Regions from separate parts of the Caloramator sp. genome, predicted to be linked through region 2. Evidence: riboswitches for the same ligand, from Rfam matches in the RefSeq annotation. Region 2 holds a riboswitch; the other holds the start of a gene.
What was found. Region 2 has a riboswitch for thiamine pyrophosphate ahead of thiT (energy-coupled thiamine transporter ThiT). Riboswitches for the same ligand answer to the same signal wherever they lie in the genome.

Region 1: linked by a shared signal. The riboswitch ahead of thiD (bifunctional hydroxymethylpyrimidine kinase/phosphomethylpyrimidine kinase) and the one ahead of thiT (energy-coupled thiamine transporter ThiT) in region 2 are both predicted to bind thiamine pyrophosphate.

Annotation. Positions count from the first base shown of each region.
Region 1 is NZ_JAIHAO010000003.1:50,042-59,642, forward strand. Features, by position in the region: gene JG776_RS01910 (phosphatase PAP2 family protein) at 142-1,422, shown strand; gene JG776_RS01915 (homocysteine S-methyltransferase family protein) at 1,425-2,267, shown strand; gene JG776_RS01920 (bacteriohemerythrin) at 2,321-2,710, shown strand; TPP riboswitch at 2,900-3,013, shown strand; gene thiD (bifunctional hydroxymethylpyrimidine kinase/phosphomethylpyrimidine kinase) at 3,095-3,904, shown strand; gene JG776_RS01930 (cytosine permease) at 3,894-4,607, shown strand; gene thiE (thiamine phosphate synthase) at 4,680-5,303, shown strand; gene JG776_RS01940 (DMT family transporter) at 5,621-6,526, shown strand; gene JG776_RS01945 (glycosyl hydrolase family 18 protein) at 6,747-8,069, opposite strand; gene JG776_RS01950 (ABC transporter ATP-binding protein) at 8,233-9,003, shown strand; gene JG776_RS01955 (ABC transporter ATP-binding protein) at 9,336-9,601, shown strand, end outside.
Region 2 is NZ_JAIHAO010000048.1:219-9,819, forward strand. Features, by position in the region: gene JG776_RS11075 (HD domain-containing protein) at 31-768, opposite strand; gene ndk (nucleoside-diphosphate kinase) at 1,044-1,442, shown strand; tRNA gene JG776_RS11085 (tRNA-Pro) at 1,497-1,572, opposite strand; TPP riboswitch at 1,730-1,831, shown strand; gene thiT (energy-coupled thiamine transporter ThiT) at 1,866-2,501, shown strand; gene JG776_RS11095 (phosphoenolpyruvate carboxykinase) at 2,580-4,322, opposite strand; gene JG776_RS11100 (hydrogenase maturation protease) at 4,410-4,805, opposite strand; gene JG776_RS11105 (nickel-dependent hydrogenase large subunit) at 4,780-6,078, opposite strand; gene JG776_RS11110 (hydrogenase small subunit) at 6,079-6,855, opposite strand; gene JG776_RS11115 (nitroreductase family protein) at 6,973-7,473, shown strand; gene JG776_RS12450 (iron-sulfur cluster assembly accessory protein) at 7,804-8,106, shown strand; gene JG776_RS11125 (RluA family pseudouridine synthase) at 8,142-9,104, opposite strand; gene JG776_RS11130 (hypothetical protein) at 9,257-9,601, shown strand, end outside.

The DNA of each region.
Region 1 (9,601 bases), on a different contig from region 2:
TTATTATGAGCATTGGTATATCAAAATTATATTATCTATCTTCTGAAGATTTATTTCGATAGTTTTTTAAATTAATATAAATTTATATTTAGTATAAAATGGCTAATGTCACATTTCACTTGGGTGGCACGGAGGTTGGATATGCAGCAGATATTACAACATTTAATAAACATATTTCAATCCTATGGAATACTTGGTTTAATTGTCTTATCCTTTGCAGAGTCTTCGTTTTTCCCAATACCGCCAGATGTTATATTGATTCCTATGTGTTTAATGGACAAAAATATGTCATTTTTATATGCATTATCAACAACATTATCTTCCGTTGCAGGAGGTATATTTGGGTATTACATAGGGAAAAGGCTTGGGAAACCAATATTGGGGAAGTTTTTTAAAGAGGACAAAATTAAAAAAGTTGGATATTACTTTGATAAATATGGAGGTTGGTCTATAGTAATTGCAGGCTTTACACCAATACCATACAAGATATTTACAATTGCAGCTGGTGTGTTTAACATAAACTTTTTTACATTTGTTACTGCCTCTTTAATAGGCAGAGGAATAAGGTTTTTCCTTGAAGGAATTTTAATTTTCTATATGGGAGATAGTGCAAAGTATTTTATTACGAACTATTTTGAGTATATAACAATAGGAGTTGCTCTTGTATTAATTTTATTCTATACATTATTTAAATATTTAAATAAGAAAAACTTGTTAAAACTGAATTTTGCTGTATATAAGAAAAAAATATATGCAAGATTAAATAGTTTCCACAAAAAATATAGAATTGTTGATCAGACAGCCTTTTATGTATATACATCAATAATATTATCTATCTTCTCTCTATTTGTGTTCTGGGAACTTACAGAGGAGAATTTTATTCATAAGAATTATACCTTTGATATGTATATATTACAATTAGTATTATCAATTAGAAATAATGTTTTAATTAAGATATTCAAGGCAGTAACTGTACTTGGTAACTATCAATTTGTAATTGCATTTACAGTTTTAGCCGTCTTACTTATGATAAAGAATAAGCAAAAAAGATTTGCATCATTTTTTGCATTAAACATAACATTAGTATGGCTTTTTAATGAACTTTTAAAGGTACTTTTTAAAAGACCAAGACCAGATTTAATATATAGGTTAATTGAAGCAAAGGGATACAGCTATCCAAGTGGCCACGCTATGGTTTCTTTAACCTTTGCCCTTGTTTTTGTGTATTATCTAAACGAAATGGAATTTAAAAATAACTTTATAAAGTGGATAGTTTTAATTTTAGCTCTTATCATAGGTATAAGCCGCATATATCTTGGGGTACACTACTTTACAGATGTTTTAGCAGGCTGGGCAGTTGCAGTAATCTACTCAACAACAAGCATATTAATTTATAAAAATGTTTTAATAAAGGTGAGGTAAAAATGTTTCCATTTAATAATAACAAGGTTATGCTTTTAGATGGTGCAATGGGTACAATGGTTCAAAAATATAAAAGAAAAAGGGATATAGTACCAGACACCCTTAATATTACAGAAGCTGAACTTATAAAAAAAATACATAGTGAGTATGTTGATGCAGGATGTGATGCAGTTGTAACAAATACCTTCCGTTCAAACAGATTAAGTATGGAAGAGTGTGGATTTGATTTTAAAGAGGTAATAAAAAGAGGAATAGACATAGCAAGAAGTGCAAGCAAAGATTTACTTGTTGCACAAGATATTGGGCCAATAGGAAAACTTATTGAGCCTAAAGGGCCTATAAGTAAAGAACAGGCCTTTGAAATTTATAAAGAGCAAATTAAGATAGGCAAAGAAGAAGGTGTGGATTTCATACTTATTGAAACAATGTATGATATTGAAGAATTAGAGATTGCCTTAAATGCAGCAGATTATTTTAATATACCTGTTTTTGCATCTATGTCATTTAACAAAGAGGGAAGTACTTTTTTAGGTTATACTCTTTATGATATGATAAAAACAATTGAAAAATATAGGGTTGTGGCAGTTGGTGCAAACTGTTCAACAGGCCCCTTTGATATGATAAATATAGCCCAGGAAATATTAAAAAGTACAAACATACCTGTTCTTGTAAAACCCAATGCAGGAATTCCAAAGGAAATAGATGGAGATTTGGTATATGATGTTGATGAAGATGAGTTTGCAAAACACATTTTATCAATGATTAATATAGGAGTTAAGGTTGTAGGAGGCTGCTGCGGAACAACACCAAGCTATATAAAGAGGATAAGGGGTTTAATAAGTTAACAAAGTGAAATTATAAAGAGATTACTTATGCATTTTAGGATAGGAGGATGATTATGATAACGTGGAAAAAAGAATATTCAATGGGGGTTGAACATATAGACAATCAGCATAAGCACTTAGTTGAAATTGCAAATAAAGCTTATGAAGTATTAAAAAATGATTTATACATTGATAAGTTTGATAAAATAGTTGAAATATTGAAGGAACTTGAAGATTATACTGTATATCATTTTGATTCTGAAGAAGAATATATGAAACAAATAGGACATGAAGGTTATTTTTTACATAAAATAGAACATAAGCAGTTTATAGATAAAATAAAATCAATTGATTTAAATAAAGTTGATATTGAACAAGATAAGTATTTACTTGATATATTAAATTTCATAGTTGATTGGTTGGTAAAGCATATATTAGAAAAGGATAAAGAAATAGTAAAATAGGCTTTATATCGATTTTAGGGAAGGTATTTCATTAAAGTGTTATCATTTTTACATGAGGTTATTTTAGAAATATATTTTGTATATTTTATTTACTAAATAATAAATTTTTGCAGTCAAATAATATAATCTAAAAAATACTTGAATATATAAAAAATTTTAACTATAATGAAATTGGTTAAAACTTAATAATTACGCCACAAGGGGAGATGGATGAGGCCATCTGAGAGTAAGGTCCGTTGAAACCTTTGACCCTTTGAACCTGATCTGGTTGATACCAGCGTAGGGATGTGGGATACTAAAAGATATCAAGGCTATTCCCACTGGAATAGCCTTTTTTGTAACCACCCTTGCTGGGTGGTTTTAGATTTTTTTGGAGGTGATGTTATGAAAAAGGTGTTAACAATTGCAGGTTCAGACAGCTGTGGAGGTGCAGGAATTCAGGCAGATTTAAAAACATTTTCAGCTCATTTAGTGTATGGTATGAGTGTTATTACTTCAGTAACAGCACAGAACACTCAAGGAGTAATTCATTCCTATGATTTACCTGTGGAGGTGATCGAAAAACAAATTAGTGCAGTTTTTGATGATATTAAGGTTGATGCAGTAAAAATTGGTATGTTGTCAAGCAGCAATATAATTGATGTGGTTGCTAATTCATTAAAATTTTATAAAGCACCAAATATTGTTTTAGATCCTGTTATGATTTCAAAAAGTGGATTTAAGCTATTAAAAGATGAGGCAATTAATAGTTTACTTAGCAAATTGATACCAATTTGTACAATAATAACCCCAAATATCTATGAGGCAAGTTTAATAGCTCAGATGGAAATTAAAGATGTAAATGATATGAAGAAGGCTTGTAGGAAAATATATGATTTAGGAGCAAAATATGTTCTTGTTAAAGGTGGACACCTAAATGGTGATGCAATTGATATATTATTTGATGGATTAGAATATTACCAATTCAAAGGAAATAGAATTAAAACCAAAAATACACATGGTACAGGTTGTACTTTATCTTCAGCAATTGCTTCAAATTTAGCATTAGGATTTGATGTTATAGAAGCTATAAGTAGAAGTAAAAATTATATACAAAATGCAATTAAAAATTCCTTCAGCATAGGTATGGGGGTTGGGCCGGTTGATCACTTTTATGCTTTCAAAAGTAAGGAGGTAATTATAGATGAAGAATAAAAAAGGAAGATATTTTTTCTTTTTATGGTTTGGGGCAGCCATTTCGGTCGCTGAAATAATGGCAGGAGCCTTTCTTGGATCTCTTGGTATAAAGAAGGGGGTAGCTGCAATAATTATAGGGCATTTAATAGGATGTTTGATATTGGGATTAGCTGGAGTTATAGGACAGGAAAAGAATATGACAGCTATGGAAACAGTTAGTTTATCCTTTGGTGTTTTCGGGAAATACATATTTTCGATTTTAAACTTTATACAACTAGTTGGCTGGACATCAATTATGCTTATTACAGCATCTAATGGTATGAATCAAATCTTTAAAAGTCTATTTGGTTATGAAAACTTTTATATATGGGTTTTAAGTGTTGGCGTATTAGTTTATATATGGACTGAATATAGTTCCTTTAAATATCCAAAATTAAACTACATATCAGTTGTTCTACTTATGTTTCTTTCGTTGGTGATGTTTTATATTTTAGTAAACTCAAGTACAAATAACCTTGAATGTACTGAAGGAATTTCTTTTGGGTTAGGGCTTGAACTTAGTATTGTAATGCCAATATCATGGTTACCTTTGATATCTGATTATACAAAATATGGTGAAAACAAATTAAGTTCATTTTTAGGGGCAGGATGCGATCCATTGATTTCTTGCATATCAGGTTATGCAGTGAAGAGGCATATAAAAAGTCAGGAAATAATATAGGGACATTTAAGGTTAAATTGTTTGATGAAATATATAATTTAAATGATATAAAAATAAAAGAAGGTGTTAGACTTGAAAAAGGTTGATTATAGTTTGCATCTAGTTACAGATAGAAAAATAATTGGAGATAGAGATTGGTTAAGTTGTATTGAGGATGCTATTAAGGGAGGAGTTACAATTGTGCAACTTAGGGAGAAGGAGGCATCCTCTTTGGAATTTTATAATATTGCAATTCAAATGAAGAAAATAACCAGTAAATATAGTATTCCATTAATAATTAATGATAGAGTGGATATTGCATTAGCTGTAGATGCTGATGGTGTACATATTGGACAAGAAGATATACCTGCCAAAAAGGTAAGGCAACTTATAGGTGAGAATAAAATTCTTGGAGTATCCGTAAGTAATATAGAAGAGGCAAATAGGGCATTTGAAGATGGAGCAGATTATTTAGGTGTTGGTGCTATATTCCCAACAGATACTAAAAAAGATGCAGTTAATGTAAATATAGAGACGCTAAAGAAAATAAGAAACAATTTAAATTGTAAAGTAGTTGCTATAGGTGGTATAAATGAAAATAATGTTTATAAACTTAAGGGGCTTTGTGATGGGGTAGCAGTTATTTCAGCAATATTAGGTAAAGAAGATGTAAAAGATGCTGCTATAAAAATTAAAAGTAAATTTTTACAAGAATAGGGCAAATAAATTGTCCTGAGATTGTTGACAAATCTACTTATTAGATAAATTATGAAAAAGCCCTATGAATGGATTTCAATGGGCTCTTTCGTGAGCTTTAGCAATACTAAGCTTTTCAAATAAAGAAAAGCTTAGTATTGCTTAGCGAAATGAATCGATGCCCAAGAAATCCTTCATAGGGCTAATCAAAATATACCTTTTTCAACAGCCTGAGGGCAAATAAATTGCCCTATTTTTATTTAAAACAACTTTTATTGCTATTGTTTTATTTTAATAAAACTTATGTTAGAATATACAAAGTGAATAGGAGGTGTGTTATGAAAAAGTATCTTCCATACTTGGCTGGAGTTACGATGTCTTTAATTTTTGGTTTTTCCTTTATATTTAGTAAAGCTGCATTAGAGACGCTGTCAACCTTTGAACTTTTATTTTTAAGGTTCACAACAGCAACAATAACAATGTCTCTTTTAATATTGTTTGGGATTGTTAAGGTAAATTTAAGGGGCAAAAATTTAAAACCCCTAATATTAGTTGCCCTTTGGCAGCCGATTATATATTTTATTATGGAAACAAAGGGGCTTCAGTATACTACATCATCAGAGGCTGGGGTTATGATGGCCTTTATTCCTGTACTTGTTGCAATACTTGCAGCGTTTTTATTAGACGAAAAACCTTCAAATATTCAATGGATATTTATAATTATATCTGTTGTAGGGGTTCTAACGATTGTATTAGGTGGAGGAAATTTAGAGGCAAAGGGCCAATTAAAAGGAATTATATTTTTACTCTCTGCAGTTTTTAGTGCTGCAATGTTTAATATCTATTCAAGAAGAGCCTCACAGGATTTCACATCATACGAGACGACTTATTTTATGATGATACTTGGGATGATTGCTTTTGGAACACTATATTTTATTCAGGGTATAATGTCTAATGATATTAATATTTTATCTAAGATAAATATACAGGTTTCAATTTCAATTTTCTACCTTGGTGTATTGTCATCGGTTTTTGCATTTTTGCTTGTAAATTACAGTTTATCAAAGCTTCCTGCATCACAATCATCAGTCTTTGCGAACCTTACTACAGTTGTATCGGTTATAGCTGGTATTATAATAAGAGGTGAAAGTTTTGAAAGCTACAAATTGATTGGTGCAGTAATGATAATTATTGGTGTGTGGGGGACAAACTATTTTGGAATACGTAACAAAAATAGGGCATAAAGCCCTGAGATTGTTGATAAACATAGTTGTTAGCTAAGTTTTGAAAAAGCCCCATGAATGGATTTCAATAGGCTCTTTCATGAGCTTTAGCAATTCTTAGCTTTTTCAAACAAAGAAAAACTTAGAATTGATTAGCGAAATGAACGAATGCCCAAGAAATCCTTCATGGGGCTAATCAATATATAATTTTTTAGCAGCAATAGGGTATAAAGCCCTATTTTTATTTATTAAATTTAGCCTTTATCATATTCATATAATCTGTATTTTCAAGTCCAAGTCTCCAAATAGCAACTCCAGAAAGATTATAACTGTTTACTAAATCAAGCTTATATGCAATGCTTTTATCATTTTCAAACCAAACAGAATGTGCTACTCCATTTACATCTGTATAATTAAAATAAGGTGACTTTGATATATCATCCCAAAGGATAGTTGCATTATTGCTATTTGCAATGTTATAAATTCCATTTATACTATATGCCTTTGTTCCATTTGAGGACCAGTCGTATCCGTAGGCTGCAAGTCCTAAGAAAATCTTTTCTTTAGGAACAACAGTAATAGTATAATCTATTACCTTCTGCACCCATCCAATGGATGCAATAGCACCAGGTGTACCCCCTGGGTAGTGCTCATCGTAGGTCATTAGTATAAATTGATCTACGTACTTTGAAAGTTCGGCATAATCATAGGCACCTGTCCAGCTATTAGTTAAGCTGTCATATGTTTTGGCAGGAACAGAGATGCCTATTATATATCCTTGTGGTTTTAATGCAGTATAAAGCTCCTTCATAAAAGTTGATAGATAGCTTCTGTTGTAGTAATAAACTCCTTCAAGGTCTATGTTTACGCCTTTATAACCATTTAGTTTTAGTGCATTTGATATATTATTTATAAGAGCTTGTCTATTTTGTGTATTTTCAAGTAGCTGCTTTGCTATGTCACCACTGAAGTTATTACTTACCATTGCGATAGGAGTTATTCCATTGTTGTTTGCATAATTAATTTGTTCAGTCGGAACTAAACCAGATATATTTCCAAGCCCATCTGTTGTATATGTGTGCGTAATTACTGTGTTTAAAAGAGAAGTATTGTTTACCATAGAATTATAGGAGGACTTGTCCCCGCTGTAATAGTAGGTTGTAAATCCAATAACCTGCTTTTGATTATTAATAACAATATTCTGAGTAGTTACTTTTATATGAGCAGAATCACCTGATGTGCCATAGGTATTGTAGGCACGAACAAAAAACCAATATACCGTAGCAGGTTTTAAATTTGTAACTTTATAGCTTGTTGCTGAAGTAGTTGCAATTTGTGTGTAGTTTGAATCATTTAAAGTTGCCATAAATACTTTATAGCCCGTTGCACCTTGGCTACTTGTCCAAGTTAAAGTAAGTTCATTTGTTGTTATACCTGATGTACTTATGCTTGAAGGTGCAGCAGGAGATGTTCTTTTTCTTACTTTTGCAAAGGCTGTTACAAAACTTGTAAGTGTAAAAATAATAAGCAGGATTGATAAAATTAATTTTTTCTTATTTGTCATACACTACCCCCCTAAAACTTTATATATTATTTATCGTAATGAATAATTATAAAGTTTAAATGTAATTTATGGGTATATTACCAATGAAAAAGTAGTTTAAAACTTGAAAATAATTATATTTTGTGTCAAAATTAACCTATATACAAAGCGAAGGAGGATAATGATGGATAATATAATTTCAGTTGAAAATTTATATATGGATTATGGAAGTGGGGATGTATTAAAGGGAATTAGCTTTGAGGTGCCAAAGGGGCAGATTGTTGGATATATTGGCCCAAATGGTGCTGGTAAAAGTACAACTATTAGAATATTTTTAGGAATGACAAGTGGATATAGAGGTACTGTTAAAATTTTTAGTGAAGATATAAGGGATAAATATGAGTATAAGAGAAGAATAGGTTATGTTCCAGAAATTATTGAATTCTATGACAGCCTAACTCCAGTTGAATACCTAAACTTCATAGGAAGCATATATGGACTTGAGGAAAATAAACTCAATAAAAAGATAGACGAGTTACTAAATATTTTTGACCTCTATGAAGTAAAAAATACAAGGATTTCATCCTTTTCAAAGGGGATGAAGCAGAAGCTTGCAATAATCTCATCAATAATACATAACCCAGATTTAATATTCTTTGATGAACCAATTACAGGCCTTGATGCAAATAGTGCGATGGTCTTTAAAGAAATGATGCAGGCATTAAAAAATGAAGGCAAAACCATATTTTATTCATCCCATATTATGGAGGTTGTTGAAAAGGTAAGTGATAGAATACTTCTTTTAAATGATGGTCAAATTGTAGCTGATGGTAACTTTGAAGAACTTAAGGAGAAGGTATTAGGAAGCAGCCTTGAGGATATATTTAACACATTAACTGGATTTACAAACCGTTCAGAGGTTGCCAATAGACTTGTTGAAGTGATTAACTCATAAAAGACCTAAATTATGTATTATTTTAGACGTGTTTTTGCACGTCTTTTTATTTTATAAGTCATATAGCATTTAAACCATCTAACTTATTGCGAAAGCATAAAAACTTATTTAGAAAACAAAAAAGAATTGACAGAGTAACAACTTATAAAATATAATAAGATTGTTACTTAAAAAATTATATATAAAAATACATTAAAATCCAGCAAACATATTCATTTCAACTTAAATTTCATAGAGGAATAGTTATCGAAAATAAGCTCAATCTAATCTCATTTCAGTTGAATTCATAATGAGCTTTATTAAATAATTTAATATTAAAAGGAGGGATTGTGGTGATCCAATTTAAAAATATTCAAAAGAAGTATAAAGATACCACAGTTATTAATGACTTTACATTGACTATTAATAAAGGAGAACTTGTAGTTTTTGTAGGACCAAGTGGTTGTGGAAAGACAACGTTACTTAAGATGATTAATAAATTAGAAGAACCAACAAGTGGAAAAATTTTTATTAATGGTGATGATATTTCTAAAATAGATACAATTGAGTTAAGGAGAAATATTGGGTATGTTATTCAACACAATGGTTTATTTCCGCA
Region 2 (9,601 bases):
TCGTAAGACTATTATCCTATGGATTAGCTTTTATATATTTATAGATTTTTTTATAGCACGTTTGTAGGTTGGGTTATAGTCCGTCCAAGCGTCTGTTCCTGCATCCCTTTCTATTGCAAGATGGAAGGCGTTAATTTCAGCACTTGCCTTATCTGCATTATGAACAGCTATTGCCTCAAGAGTCATAGGAAGAACTGGTGAACCCATCTCTAAGGTTCCGTGGTGAGAAAGTATGCAGTGTTCAAGTTCATACCTTAAGGCTTGAGGAAAATCTTGTATCTTTGCTATAAAGCTATTTAGTATTTCAATTCCAATGTTTATATGTCCTATAAGTTTTCCCCTTGTTGTATATTTGTTTTCAGGGAAATCTGATAGCTCAATTATTTTTCCGATATCGTGCAGTAGTGCAGAAGCTACGGCAATATCATAGTTGACATATGGAAATATTTGTGTAAAATTAATTACAATTCTTGCAACTTCAATAGTATGTTGTGCAAGACCACCTATGTATGCGTGATGTATCTCTGCACCTGCTGCCTTCTTTAAAAAAGAAGTCTTAATATTATCGTTTGTAAATATATTATTTAATAGCTGTTTTATTTTTTGATTTTTTATGGTATCAATTATTTCAAATAGTTCTTTTTCTATTTGTTCGCTATTTAGATAACAGGATGGTATAACTTTATTTATTAGTTCTTGGCTTGGATTATCTATTTTTTCTATTTTATTTATATGAATTTGAAGGGTTCCCTTGAAATCTTTAGCCACACCTGAGATATAGGCAAAGCATCCAGGTAGTATTTTTTCTGCAATATCAGGACTATCGTTCCAAATCTTAGCATCATAGTTTTTTATACCAGAACTTATTTGAAGATGATAATATCCTTTATTATTTTGACCTATTTTTTTTCAATCTTTCTTACTACAATAGGTTGATTTTCTATTTTTTCGTTTGGATATAAATTTTGCATAAAATCACCTCGTTAATATTATACATTAAATTTATAAACTTTACACATAAATATTAGGTTGGAGGGATAAAAATGGAAAAAACATTAGTTTTAATTAAACCAGATGGCGTAGAAAGGGGACTAATTGGAGAAATAATAAAAAGGTATGAGATGAAGGGGCTAAAAATTAAAGCGATAAAGTCTGTATTTCCAACAAGGGAATTGGTGGAGAGGCACTATGAAGAACATAAGGGAAAGGAGTTTTTTGAGGAGCTTATAAAATACTTAACATCTGGAATGGTTATAGCTATGATAATAGAGGGTGAAAATGCAATAAAATGTGTAAGAAATATAAATGGTGCAACAAAATATCAAGATGCACTGCCTGGAACAATAAGAGGGGATTTTGCATATAAAGATACATATAATTTAGTTCACGCCTCTGATTGCAAAGATTCAGCTGAAAGAGAAATAAAGCTTTGGTTTGAATAGTTTCCCTAAGATGTTATTTATGATGGAAAAAGCCTTGGCATATGCCAAGGCTTTTGGTCTGGGTGACTGGACTTGAACCAGCGGCCTCAAGAACCCCATTCTTGCGCGCTACCATCTGCGCCACACCCAGATATATTTGACACATATATTATAAATCTAATTTTAAAATAAATCAATACTTATTAGAATAAATTCCCTTGTATCTTATTTTATGATTAAATACAATTTTTAGAGATATTAGTTGTATTTTAACCGTCAGAATAGTATAATTATATTGAAAAAAATATCTCAGACGCTGGGGGAGCCTTAGGCTGAGAGGAAGGTAAAACCTTCGACCCTTAGAACCTGAACTGGGTAATGCCAGCGAAGGGAAGCGGAAAAGTACTCCTTTTTGCGTCTGTAGAAAAAAAAGGAGGTTTTTTTATGCAATTTTTTGAAGGACTTTTAAAGATTAAGCCCTATGTTTGGGCAATTCTTGGGGCGTTGGTGCTTATTGCCGTTGCATCAATCTATCTAAACAAATCTAATACTAAGGAGAAGAAATTTGATACAAGAAAAATAACAACAGCAAGTCTATGTATTGCCCTTTCCTTTGTGTTATCCTACATTAAGATTTTTAAACTTCCACAAGGTGGTTCTATAACACTTGGAAGTTTAATACCTCTTTTTATATTTGCATATACTTATGGAGTGAAGGATGGAGTAATTGTAGGTGCAATTTATGGGATACTTCAATTTATACAAGAGCCTTATATTGTTCATTGGGCACAGGTTATAATAGACTATCCACTTGCCTTTGGAGCGTTAGGGCTTGCTGGTTTATCAAGAAAAAATATACCTGTTGGTATGGTGTTAGGAGGGGTTGGAAGGCTGTTCTTCCACGTAATTTCAGGGGTTATATTCTTTGCTTCCTATGCACCTGAAGGACAAAATGTATTGATATATTCATTAGTATATAATTTAACTTATCTATTACCAGACCTTATTTTATGCATTGTAATAGGGTTTATACCACAATTTAAAAATGCAATAAATAGGCTATCTACTGAAAGATGTTGATTAAATTACAAAGAATCCGTGAACAAAATATGTTCACGGATTCTTCTGTTTTATATAAATCGCATGAAGGGGAAACTCTTATAGGTTATTTATTAATTCAAATAAAGCTTTTGCAGCAAGGGTTGGTCCTTCCTTTTCTAAACCTTTTATTCCAAGCTGTGTTTTTATTTGACCAACCTTTATTCCTTTATCAAATAGGGTTTTAAAATATATTTCAATTAATTCGTCAGATCTATCTTGCCATTGAAGTGGTCCAAATGGGTTTGCGAAGTATGATGAGACAAGACCTACTTCATTTGTTGTTCCTTTTGCAAGCCTTTTACCTGATTTAAAAACATCTATTGCCTTTTCAACATCAGTAAATAATTCTATAGAATTGCCATCCTCAACCTTATCATAATTATTGGCATATAAGAATAAATCAACTTTTTGGCCTTTTATAATTTCCTTATAGCTTGATACTGGTATTATAAGTCTTGCATTTGTTTTATCAGGATTCATAAAAATACTTCTATCTATTTCTTTGAAGGCATAACCTTGGTCAAGGTCATCAAGTCTTACAAAGGCACCTATTTCAGTACCATAGGCAAGAATATCATCATTCTTTAGTCTAATTGTTCCCATATCATCAAATATTATAGATAGCTCACTTACAAAGTTTGCTTTAAGATTTCTAATAGCCTCAAGGGTTTCAGATTTACCAGCACCACTATCTCCAATAAGAATTACATTAGCCTGCTTGCCGTTTTTTAATGTAATATTTGCCATAGCTCCGTGTAGTGGTAGATAACCCCTCTTTAGCATAATTAAATTATGAAGAGTTAATGTCATCTTCTTCATATATCCAAAGTAATCTATCTCATCGCTATAAGAAACTAAACCAAGCATAATGTCGTTTTCTATATCATTATAAAATACGTTTTTTGTTTCATTAGAGTTGCATCTTGCACCAAATACATATACTATATCCGGTTTTTTACCTTGGTATTCTTCCTTTTTTGCAATTTCAAACAAATTGCAAAGTGAAATTCCGTGAGACATAAAATCTCTATGAAAATAGATATAGGCTAATAAATCCCCAACTTTAGCAGGAAAGCAAAACCAGTGCCTTGTTGTAACCTTGCAATCTTTTATTGGATTTTCAAATACTTCCTTAAATGTTCCTTCTCGCTTGTTCTTCTTAGGATATACAATGAAGGGGGGATCAAGCAAGATATTTTCAATAAAAGGAATGTTCTTTAGTGGCTCATACAGAGGGGGAATTTTCCAGTCATTATTGCTTAAAACAAGGCCTGCGTTGCCTCCTGCTGGGAGTTGTCTATATACATTTGGGGTTATTTGCAGTATATTTTCTTCAACTTTTCTATATAGTGATAGAATTAAATTAGAAAAATCTTGGTTTGCCTCAATAAAGCGAGTTTTTTCAAGTCCTTCGGTTATTTTATTGTTAAATATTAGTGTGTATCTTTCAATCTTACGCCAGTATCTATATAGGTCTTCAACAAAATCAATAAGTTCATCTTTATAATTTGAAAATGTGTTGTATTTTTCGTTTATTTTTATTATTTCATCAAGGTTCATAATAGAAAGTAATTTAAAAAGTGAGATAACTTCTTTGTTTATAATTGTTAGGTCATCAGTGCCTAATTTATCTGATATAAATCTGTAGGTTTTAGTATTTGCATTTTTGGATTTTGAAAGATATGAGGATAATACCTTACAAAATCCTTCGCTATCGAGCACCTTTTCGTAGGAGTCGCAGTAGTAGGAAGAAAAGTTGATCATTGCTTTGTTGTTGCTTAATGAAAATGACTTATACATAAAAGACCTCCGTGAAAGTTTCGAAATTGAATCTTGCAATTATTATACAATTATTATTTAGTGCTTGTCAATGATTTAATAGATATTTTATTTAGATTTATAAAGTTTTATGATTTCATCTACATATAACTTAAGATTAGAACGCAAGCTTTTTGATATACTTATGCTTATTCCTATAGATTCAACTTGTATTCCATATAGTGTTATTTTTTTATTTTTGTAAAATAATATATCATGATGAAAGTTATAAAGAGGTTTATATTCAAATTGAGGTATTATAATAGATCTTCCTGCAGGTAGATTAAAGTCGATGGCATCTACTATAATTACGTCGTCAAATTCATTTAATAAATCGTTTATATAGGCGATATCTGTTTCACATATTATACAGTCTATTCCCTTTTTTTTAAGTATATGTCCAATTACAATACCTATCCCATCATCCTGCATCAGAATATTACCTATGCACAAAATGGTTTTCATTTAATAACACTCCATCTTTACTTACTAAGTGAGTTGCACAAGATACACAGGGGTCAAAGGAGTGAACGGTTCTTATAATTTCAATTGGATTTGAAGTGTCTTCAATATAAGTCCCAATAAGAGCTCTTTCAAGAGGACCTTTAATACCATTATATGTAGGTGATAGGTTAAATGCTGATGGTGTTATTATATTATATTGATTTATTTTTTTATTTTGAATCTCTACGCTATGGTAAAGAGCACCTCTTATTGTATCTGTAGTACCTATTCCGGTTCCATCTAATACATCTTTGCTTATGGTGTTTTTATTTATTGATACCTCCTTGAGCATATTTTTTACATTTTCTGCAATAGATTTTGCTTCATAAACCCTTGATTTAATTCGACTTAAGGTAGAACTTTTAACCCATCCGTTTTTGATACAATTTCTGGATAGAGGACCTACCTCAATAGATTGATTTAAATATCTTGGAGCCTTTATAAAAGAAATATCATCTATTACTTCATATTCCTCTATATCGTTTAGGTTTAATTCATTGTATTTTTTATTGATTAAAACTCCACTGCTACATATACTAAACTCAGGAGTGTCATCAAATAGTCCGAAGCTTAAATAGTTACTACCAGAATCACCAATATCAAAATATTCATTATAATATTTTTCTATAATATAATAGTCCTCAAGCATATATTGACAAAAACTCAAGAGTTCATCAGCTATTTCAACTGCCTTTGAATATTCATATTGATTAAGTTTTGTTGTAACTCCTCCAAAAACAATTGCGTGATTATGTGGAGCTTTTCCACCTAATATACTTAATCCCTGATGAGCTAAAGTTGAATAATATAGGGATTTAATATAATTATCGCTTATTTTTATTTCTAAATCTCTTGGAACTTTGCTTTTAAAGTTTTCTGTTTCTATATTTACAAAATCGGGTATGGAAAATAAATAAAATTGTCTAATATGGTTTTGGAGTATGTCAAAACCGTGTATAATGTTCCTAATAATTTTGCTGTTATAATCAACTATTAGTGAAGAACAATCCTCAAGAGCACGACTTGATGCAATACTGTGGGCAGAAGAGCAAATACCGCATATTCTCTGTGTCAAATAAACTGCATCAAGAGGATGTTTATCTATAAGTAATTTTTCAAATCCTCTAAACATTGTTCCTTTACACTTAGCATCTACAACAATATTGTCATCTACCTGTGCTATTATTGTTAAAAAACCACTTATTCTGGTTATAGGACTTAAAACTATTTCCATTTACACTTCATCCTCCTTAAATAATGTATAGTTAGGGAAATCCTTTGAAGAACAACCAATACAAGGTGAATTTACACCAATTGGCCACTTTATATATCCATTCCATCTTGTATATGGACAGGGTGCCTTAGTTGAGGGACCAACGCATCCAATCTTTAAGTAGCAACCTACGTCTCCAACTCTTTTAGCAAATATATTTCTTTCAAAAAAGGTTCTTCTCTCACAAAAATCGTGGACTGTATTTCCATAGAGGTAGATAGGTCTTCCTATTGGGTCTAATTCTATTTGATTTCCTTCGATAAGATTTAATAGTAGAGATGCCATCCAGTTTCCAGATACAGGACAGCCAGGCATCTTTATTATTTTTTTGTTAGGAATTACTTCGCTCAATGCCTTTGATTCAGAAATATTTGGGAATGCGGCAGAAATCCCACCAAAACAGGAACAGGTACCAGCTGAAATGATAAACTTAGCATTTTCAGAAGCAACTTTCACAGCTTCAAGTGCAGTTATATATTTGTCATTGTAGTAGCCGATTATGTTATAATTTCCGTTGTCCTTTGTAGAAATAGCTCCCTCCACAACAAGAATGTAGCCTCCCTTTTCTATAGTATCAAAGAAAGCATCCATAGCCTTTGTTCCAAATGGGTACATTTCGCTGTTGCTGAAGGTTATGTTTACCCTTTGTTTTATAAATTCAAAGGAGGGATTTTCGCTGTTTAAAAATGATATAATGTTTCCTGAACATCCATTAGTTTCAAGCCAAATAAGATTCATATTAATTCTCCTTTTTTTAAAAATATCTAATAGATTTTATGAAATGTGGAAGTAAATATATTCAAGGTATAGTAAAAACTTTGTGAGAAAAAATAAATTATAGGAAGGAGTGATACTATGGATGAAATTTTCAAGAGAAGAAGTATAAGAAAATATCAATCAAAACCTGTAGAGAAGGAAAAGATTGATGAACTATTGCATGCAGCTATGGCTGCACCATCAGCAGGAAACGAACAGCCTTGGCACTACATAGTTATAGATGACAGAAATATTTTAAATAATATTGCAAATACACACCCTCACGCTACAATGCTTAAGGAGGCACCAGTTGCAATACTTGTGTGTGCTGATTTAACAAAGGAAAAATATGAGGGTTTTTGGGTACAAGATTTATCAGCATCCACACAAAATATACTTTTAGAGGCAGTAAGTTTAGGGCTTGGAACTGTATGGATTGGAGTATATCCAAATGAGACCAGAGTAAATGAAATAGTTAAAATGTTTGGACTACCATCAAATATAGTTCCTTTTTCAATAGTTGCAGTAGGTTATCCAGATGAATATAAGGATGAAGCAGACAGATATGATGAAAACAGAGTACATTATAATAAATGGTAATTAAATAAGTAAACAAAAGGTGATAGTCACCTTTTGTTTACTTATTTTATATGTTATAATACCTATGTATGGTATAGGGGGGTGACATAATGGAAATACTTGAAAAATTTAAAAAACTAATTAAAGAAATTTATAAAGATTATAAAGAATCAGGAAATATTTATAGAACTGGATGTGGATGAGGTGTAAATCCATATTATAATGAGCGTGCTCTGGAGGAGCACGAAAAAAACAAAACAGAAAAATAAAAATTGTTTACATTTATTCTAAATGATAATATAATATAATATAGTATAAATACCTATATAGGGTATATATGGAGGTGGAAATATGGAAATAAAGATTACTCAGTCTGCTGCTGAGGAATTAAAGAAAAAGTTAGAAGGAAAGGACCAAAATATTGGAGTTAGAGTTTATATTGCAGGTGTTGGATGAGGTGGCCCAAGTTTTGGTTTAGCTCTGGATGAGCAAAAGAATACTGATAATGTTTATGAAGTTGAAGGAGTTAAAGTTTTATTTGATAAGGAGCTTTCAAGGTATACAAGGGGCTTTATAATTGACTACAGAAATTCTTTCTTTGGAAAGAGGTTTGTTGTTGATCAGCTATATTCAAGAGGTGGATGTTCCTGCTAATGAAAAAAAGTGCCATAAAATTTTATGGCACTTTTTTAGAACTTGAAAAGGTCGTTTTTAATCTTTTTAAATAATGGTGGTAAGTTCATTGTAACTACTTTATCCTCAAGATATTTTAAATTTCCACCGATATTTTTAAATATTAATTTATTTGCAACAAGAAGTTGATGGTTTAATCCAAATTTGTTGAAGAAGAAACTATTAAACTTTCTGTTTCCATACTTTGGATCACCAACTATAGGATTACCTAAATATGATAGATGAGCTCTTATCTGATGACTTCTTCCTGTCACTAAATCAATTTCAATAACCGAAGCAATACCAACAGATTCTACATTCAATATTTTGGTTATTATTTCCTTCGAGTTTTTTACTCTTTTATCTAATATCATTACTTTATTAGTTCTTTCGTTTTTTGTTATATATCCTATGTATTCTCCAGTTGCTATTTTGCCTTTAACTAATGCGGTATATATCTTTTGTATTCCACCTAATCTTATTGCTTCATTTATTTGTTTTAGTGAATCATAGTTTTTTGCAAAAATAACGAGACCTTCTGTGTTTCTATCCAATCTATTGCAGGGTGATGGTGCAAAGGTTTTTTCTTCATCAGGATTGTATTCACCCTTATCATAAAGGTATGCCCATACCTCATCTGTTAAGGTTATTTCATTTCCTTCATCTGGATGAACTAATTGATTAGGTCTTTTTTCAACAATTAATATATTTTCATCTTCATAGGCAACTTTAAAATCATAATCAATTTCTAAAAACTTTTTAGGTTCTTTATTTTTAGCTGTATTTATTTCAATATTAAAATTTAAAATGTCTCCTTCATTTAATATGTACTTTTCACTCTGTTTCTTATTATTTATTTTTATTTCCCCTTTTCTTATTGATTTATATATAGCTCCAAGTGACATATCCTTTAAATATTTCCTTAGGAATTTATCAAGTCTCTGACCAGCTTCGTTTTTAGTTATAATAATTTCCTTCATAACATCACCTCTAAATTTATAGTACAATTTATATTATATATATTATCGTCATAAGTCAACAAAAAAATTAAAAGAGTATTTAATTTTTGTATTTGGATAAATTTTTTAAATTTGATTCATATATATTATTAAAAAATATTTTTGGTGGTTATATGAAAAATAAAATAATTAGAATTATGATAATAATTTTTATAGTATGCATTTCATACATAAATTATTATAGGACAGCTATTAACCTTGTATTCACTTCAAAGGTTAATAAAAGTGAAAATGTTGTTTTAAAATCGATAAAATATCACGTATTGACAGAAAGTTTTAGTGAAAGTCAAGGCAAATTTGAAAAACATCAAGATGTTTATTTTGTTTATCCATATAAGTTAAGGATAGATACGGTGAGTGAAGGTAAAACAATAGAGATATATAATAATGAAAAACACTACTATTATGATGATGTAACCAACAAGATTAGAGTAAAACAAGCGTTTCCTCAAAATGAA